DNA from 3 places in the Lysinibacillus sp. FSL L8-0126 genome. Region 1 is predicted to be linked to each of the others. Evidence: riboswitches for the same ligand, from Rfam matches in the RefSeq annotation. Region 1 holds a riboswitch; each other region holds the start of a gene.
The links. A riboswitch is a leader RNA that binds a small molecule or an ion and turns the genes downstream of it on or off. The one in region 1 is predicted to bind cobalamin.
Positions count from the first base shown of each region.

Region 2: linked by a shared signal. The riboswitch ahead of MHI34_RS16560 (energy-coupling factor ABC transporter permease) and the one ahead of mmgD (citrate synthase) in region 1 are both predicted to bind cobalamin.
Region 3: linked by a shared signal. The riboswitch ahead of cobT (nicotinate-nucleotide--dimethylbenzimidazole phosphoribosyltransferase) and the one ahead of mmgD (citrate synthase) in region 1 are both predicted to bind cobalamin.

Region 1 is NZ_CP152028.1:3,856,838-3,859,043, forward strand. It holds gene mmgD (citrate synthase) at 58-1,179, opposite strand; cobalamin riboswitch at 1,372-1,567, opposite strand; gene MHI34_RS18645 (NUDIX hydrolase) at 1,816-2,206, shown strand, end outside.
Region 2 is NZ_CP152028.1:3,410,169-3,412,374, forward strand. It holds gene cbiQ (cobalt ECF transporter T component CbiQ) at 1-161, opposite strand, end outside; gene MHI34_RS16555 (energy-coupling factor ABC transporter substrate-binding protein) at 168-440, opposite strand; gene MHI34_RS16560 (energy-coupling factor ABC transporter permease) at 444-1,190, opposite strand; cobalamin riboswitch at 1,333-1,518, opposite strand; cobalamin riboswitch at 1,776-1,958, shown strand; gene MHI34_RS16565 ((2Fe-2S) ferredoxin domain-containing protein) at 2,105-2,206, shown strand, end outside.
Region 3 is NZ_CP152028.1:253,045-255,250, reverse strand. It holds gene MHI34_RS01285 (DMT family transporter) at 1-649, shown strand, start outside; cobalamin riboswitch at 722-897, shown strand; gene cobT (nicotinate-nucleotide--dimethylbenzimidazole phosphoribosyltransferase) at 991-2,046, shown strand; gene MHI34_RS01275 (trimeric intracellular cation channel family protein) at 2,121-2,206, opposite strand, start outside.

The DNA.
Region 1 (2,206 bases):
GCTGATAGGCATTGGTCAGAATGCCCATCAGCTCTATGGCGAGTTGTTAAAACTTGATTATACCGACAATTCTTCAAGGTTATGACGCTCGCCAATATAATGGACACGAGGTCTAAATAATCGGTTATTGTCATGCTGCTCAATGACGTGAGCACATAAGCCAATCGTTCGTGAGCCAAAAAAGATAGGTGTATAGATTTCAATTGGCAAGCCAAGCATGTAGTATACTGGTGCTGCATAATAATCTAAATTTGGGTACAAGCTCTTTTCTTGTGCCATCACCTTCTCACCAGCTTCACACATGTGATATAAGCGATCATCCCCTTGTGCCAAACATAATTTATGCAAAGCCTCTTTCATAATTTGTGCTCTTGGGTCCATCTTTTTCATATAAACACGGTGACCAAAGCCCATAATCTTTTCTTTATTTTGCAGTTTATTTTTCAGCAAGGCTTCAAAGCCTGCTACTGTTTTGGCTTCTAGAAGCATGTACATGACTGCCTCGTTGGCCCCTCCATGTAAATTTCCTTTCAATGATGCGACAGCTCCAGTTAAAGCACCGTACAAATCAGATTGTGTAGAGGCAATAACACGAGCCGTAAACGTTGAATTTGGCATCTCATGCTCACTATATAAAACGAGAGACTGATCAAAAATTTCTTCTTCTAACGCCGTTGGTTTTCTACCAGTAATCATGTAATAAAAATTGGCGCTATAGGAAAGCTGACTATCTGGCTCCACAACATCTTGTCCGTTTAAGACACGATAGCTATTGGCTACGATGTTAGGCATACCGCCTAAAAGTCTATAAGCTCGCGTCAAGTTCATTTCAGTAGAACGATCATTGATGTGCTGATCAAAGCCTGCTAAAACAGAAATTCCAGTTCTCAGTCCATCCATCGCATGTGTTTCATTAGGCAAGAGCTTGAAGATTTGGAAGATCTCTTGCGGAACCTGATAATGTGCTTTTAATTTGTCCTGTAAGTCAGCCTGTTGCTCGGCAGTAGGAATTTCGCCATGCAGTAGCAAGTAGACAATGTCTAAATACGAATATCTTTGTGATAATTCAATCAAGTCGTAGCCTCGAATAACAATTTGACTTCCTACAGTGTCTAAAAAAGATAATTTTGTTTCAGCAGCAATGACCCCATCAAGACCTGGTGAATAAGTTAACTCCATTCAATGACAGCCCCTTTGTTTAATTATTCTTGTAAGCGTTACCATTCCAACACGAAAGAACAACAAAAAAACAACTTCTACCCCTTTTTAGAAGTTGTTAATCTACAAAAGCATGACAGACCAAATAACAGTGAATTTACAGGAATTCACAAAAATCATGCAGTAGCTAACACCTCCCTATCCTCGTAGGTCAATTGATGCTTATTTTGTGGCAGGTCTCCTGACTTATAATCAACACTTCAATAACACCTTCCCATTTTGACAAACAAAACAGTGGCCTTGTTATCGAGCTCCTAAATACAGTTGCGGGACAGTGTTGGACTCTCACCAACTTCCCTTTTAATCAAATGGAATGGACTCCATTTGAACCACCAAAATTTAGCATATTCAATTTGTCTATTTACCTTAACATAGAGTTTTCAAAACAATCAATATAGGTAAAATTCAGAAAAGACTGATTATAAAAAGCTATTTTTCATTTTTGATTGACTATTCTGCATTTTTGAGCATTATTTTGTACAAAAAAAGATTGTTCATCTATACCAATAACTCCATTTTCAAGGATTACAAGTGAAATAGAGGTCTTTATAATAAAAAAGGCGAATAGTTTTTTTATAATATAGAGGAGGAGCACATATGGGCTATATTTCAGAATTAAGGAAACACATCGGTAGTAGACCGATTATCAGTATCGGGGCGACAATTCTTGTAGTCAACGATGACAAGAAAATTCTCTTTCAACATCGTTCAGATACGTTGGATTGGGGATTACCTGGTGGCTCAATGGAACTGAATGAAACTGCTACCCGTGAACTTCATGAAGAAACAGGACTGGTAGCGAATGAATTGGACTTGATTGGTGTTTTTTCAGGGCCAAATTATTATTTTCAATATCCAAATGGGGATGAAATCTATACAGTTATTCATCTTTATAGTGCGAAAAATGTCAGTGATGTATTAGAGATGAGGGATGGTGAGAGTTTGAATCTTACCTATTTCAGTAAAAATGAGCTACCAGATCATCTTG
Region 2 (2,206 bases), 450 kb from region 1:
AAAATGATAAAAGCACTCATTACAAAAAATGTAATGAGTGAAAGTCGTTCATCTCTCATGATGAGCGTTACGAGAAGTAGACCAATTGAAAGTATCATTTTTTCTAGCGGATGAACGGACGCTAGCTTATTAAGATACGCATACTTATCAATGAGTAACATAACGGGTTAACCTTCTTTATGCTTGCCGCGCATATAGCCGATGAAGTAGCCAATAAAACCAGCTCCAATAGCTGCCTGTAGCACGAATAATAAGCTTTCAATTTCACCACTTGGTGGCTCCCATAAGCTTTCAAACCACGGTTCATATTCTGCATTGATTTCGCCAATGGCTGCTTCTGCCTCTCCATCAGCACCACCAAATTCTGCACCTTTTTGTATAAACAATGGGATGATAGCTAACAGCACAACAATCGCTAATAGTAATAAATTTCGTTTCATCTACTAATGTGCCTCCTTTGTTGAGAAAACACGCAACATTTTTAATTCGCTGACATTGTACTTTTTCAAGAAATTCATCACAATGACCGTTAAAATTCCTTCACTCACCGCTAACGGAATTTGAGTTAAGGCAAAAATACCTGCGAACTTTGTAAACGATGCCATAAAGCCGCCAACCTCTGAAGGGAAGGCTAATGCTAACTGTACAGAAGTCACAACATATGTACCTAAGTCACCAAGCATCGCAGCAAAAAAAACAGCTAGTGAAAATGACAACCCTATTTTTTGAGCCCCTTTAAAGACAAAGTAAGCAATAAATGGGCCTACAATCGCCATAGAGAAGGCGTTCGCTCCTAAAGTGGTAATCCCACCATGTGCTAATAATAAAGATTGGAATAATAAAACAATCGTTCCGATGACACTCATAGCGAGAGGTCCGAATAAAACCGTTCCAAGTCCAACACCAGTTGGGTGGGAGCAACTACCTGTAACCGAAGGGATTTTTAACGCCGACAGCACAAAAGCAAAGGCTCCTGAAAGACCTAAAAGCATTTTGGTTTCAGGGTTTTCTTCAATTGTTTTGCGAATGGAGCGCAATCCTAGAATAATAAATGGGATAGAGATGACCCACCAAAAAATAGCCCATTCGATTGGTAAAAAACCTTCCATGATATGCATAGCAAAGGCACGTTTTGGCACGAGTAAAAAGGCCAATAAAAAATAACTAAGTTTCCACCATGAAAATTTCAAAAGCTTTCCTCCTTACTAATAGATTTTTAGAATGTAGCGTGCGTAAATAAAAAAGCACTTCTCCGTTGTTGGAAAAGTGCATAGCTAAAAAAGCAAATAACATTCTCATCTGCTAAGCCGCACACCTATCCTCGTAGGCTGAAACGATCACATATTTTTCGGCAGGTCTCCTGGCTCTAGTTCAACACTTTATAGGTCTTCCCATCCGTTGGACAGTGACATGTTCTATAAAGCTCCCTAATACAGTGGCGGGACCGCGCCGGACTCAAACCGGCTTCCCTTTTAAGCAAAATGATAAGTATTTTACACCGAAAAAACATTAAGTTGTGAGATTTCACGACAAAGTGTAACATGATTTTCCATAAATATGCTATACTTTTTTTAAAAATATTTTCAATTGAAGGTCAATAGAGAAGATTCTGATAACTACTGAATTGTCATAAATAGGGAGATATTATAATTTTTATACCCGGTCTACACACAAAATTGATAAAATTGTCATAAATTTTTATAGAAATATTGAAATTTTAAAATAATGAGATATGATAGAGACAGTTTTCTATTCTATTAAGAAGATAATAAATTTCATATAAAACGTCGATAAGTGCTCGAATAACTCGAGATAATAGGGAAATTGGTGAAAATCCAATACAGCCCCCGCTACTGTAATAGCTGATGAAATCGCAAAGCCACTGGTGCAAACTTGGGAAGGTGCGATAGTAAAATGAAGCTTAAGTCAGGAAACCTGCTTATTTGATTGTGCATGCAAACTTTTCGGAGGGAGAAGTTGAAGCAAGAGCGAGTACCTGTATTTTATTTTATTCGTTTTTATTTGGCTTCTACAAAACCTTTACTCTTCGTAATTAGAGTAAAGGTTTTTCTTTTTCCAGAAAGCAAATGAGGGGAGACAGAAGATGACAACATGGAATTTAGAGGGGATGAAAACACATCTCTTTATTTGTAATGGTAGTAGCTGCATGAACAAAGGTGGGGAGGAAATTACCCTAGCTATTCGA
Region 3 (2,206 bases), 1.1 Mb from region 1:
TAGTATCGCCTTGTGTGGGAACTGGATTTTTTTATTTCAGGCTTATAAAGCAACAACGATTGCCAATGCTGCATTGAGTTATTATTTTGCACCAGTACTCGTTATCTGCTTATCTCCAATTATTTTAAAAGAGAAGCTAGTTGGCAGAAAAATAATGTATGTCTGTGTGGCCCTTATCGGACTATATTTGATTGTCCAAAGTCAAGGCACTGGGGACAGTGAGCATTTTATAGGCATTGTCTACGGTCTTATCGCGGCATGCTTTTACACAGCGCTAACATTGACAAATAAATTTATATGCGGCTTAAAGGAACCAGAAAATACAATGATTCAACTTTCTTTAGCAGCATTTTTCCTTAGCTTCTATCTACTTGGAACTACAGGATTTCAGGTCATGAAAATCAGTTTTGAATCAGTCCTATTCTTAATTACATTAGGCATTGTCCATGCAGGGGTTGGATTTTTATTGTTCTTTTTAGGCATGTCACAGTTAAAAGGACAAAGTATAGCCATTCTTAGCTATATTGATCCACTGACATCATTAGTAATTTCCACGATGATTATAGGAGAAAAAATGGCGCTTCTACAAATAATAGGAGCGGTCCTATTATTAGGCTCAACATTGCTAAGCGAAATAGAAAAAGAATAGGTAACCGAAGAAATGGTACAAGGCGAGTATTCTAATATTGACAGAAAAAATACGCTGTCGTAGATTATAAATAGTTTAATAAAAGCATTAGGTGCCCAATAGGGAGAATAGGGAATAAAGTGAAAAACTTTAGCGGACCTGCCACTGTATAAGGGAATGTCATCGTAAATGCCACTAGCGAATCGCTGGGAAGGCACGATGATATGTTGAACTAAGCCAGGAGACCTGCCTACTTGCTTCAGAAGTATATAGATGATGGAAAAGTCTGTAGTTTATTTGTCATGACAATAAACTACAGACTTTTTATTTTGTCTTCATGTAGAACGAGAGGAGAAACAATAATGCAATTATTACAAGACACGATTCAAAATATCCAAGGGGCTGATATGAATAGTATGGACCAAGCTAGAAAGCGAATTGATGCGCTTTGTAAGCCCCCAGGTAGCTTGGGTAAACTAGAATCACTTGCCGTACAGCTTTCAGGCATAACAGGACAATTATATCCAATGGTCGATAAAAAAGTGATGATTGTCTGTGCAGCAGATCATGGCGTTTGTGAGGAAGGCATAACAACGAATCCACAAGATGTTACGGTCTTTCAAACATTAAATTTTCCTAAGGGAGGTACAGGCGTTTGTGCGATTGCGGGCATTACCAATGCAAAGGTAGTAACAGTAGATGTTGGGGTAAAAGAAGATATTCCGCTTGATGCAGGTGTTATCATTCATAAAATTAAACATGGCACAGATAACATGGCACAGGGCCCTGCTATGTCAAGAGTAGAGGCTATTCAATCCATTGAAGTGGGGATTCATGTGGCAACAGATGAAATCACAAAAGGAGCCAACTTACTTGGAACAGGTGAAATGGGCATTGGTAATACAACGCCGAGCACTGCCATATTAGCTGCTTTGACTGGCTATGACCCTATTGAAATAACAGGGTTTGGCGCAGGAGTTGGTCAAGGAGGGATTGCTCATAAAGCAGCAGTAATTGAAAAAGCAATTACTCTCAACAACCCCAATCCTAACGATATCATTGATGTTCTAGCTAAAGTTGGAGGGCTAGAGATAGGGGCTATGGCTGGTATCATGCTGGCTGCCGCAAGTCACCGAAAACCTGTTATTATTGATGGTTTTATTTCGACTATTGCTGCGCTTATTGCTTATCAAATTGAACCGAAAGTAAAAGACTTTATCATACCTTCCCATGCTTCAGAGGAACCAGGGGCTAAAATTGCCGCATCATTACTTGGTGTAGAGCCAATGCTGCATATGAACATGCGATTAGGCGAAGGCTCTGGTGCTGCTCTAGCCTTTCCTCTTTTAGATGCCGCTTGTTCTATGATGAAAAATATGGTGACATTAGAAGAAGCCATGAATCTTTTGGCTAAATAGTTACTGAATAACAAATAAGCGCAAATAGTTAATGAACTCTTTGCGCTTATTCATTTTTTTATCAATTACAGTATCTATGCCCGATTCAACTTACGCAAAGGCAAACGCCACTTCATCATATAGGAAAGAATGCGTAATGCTGTAATCACTGCAAATAATA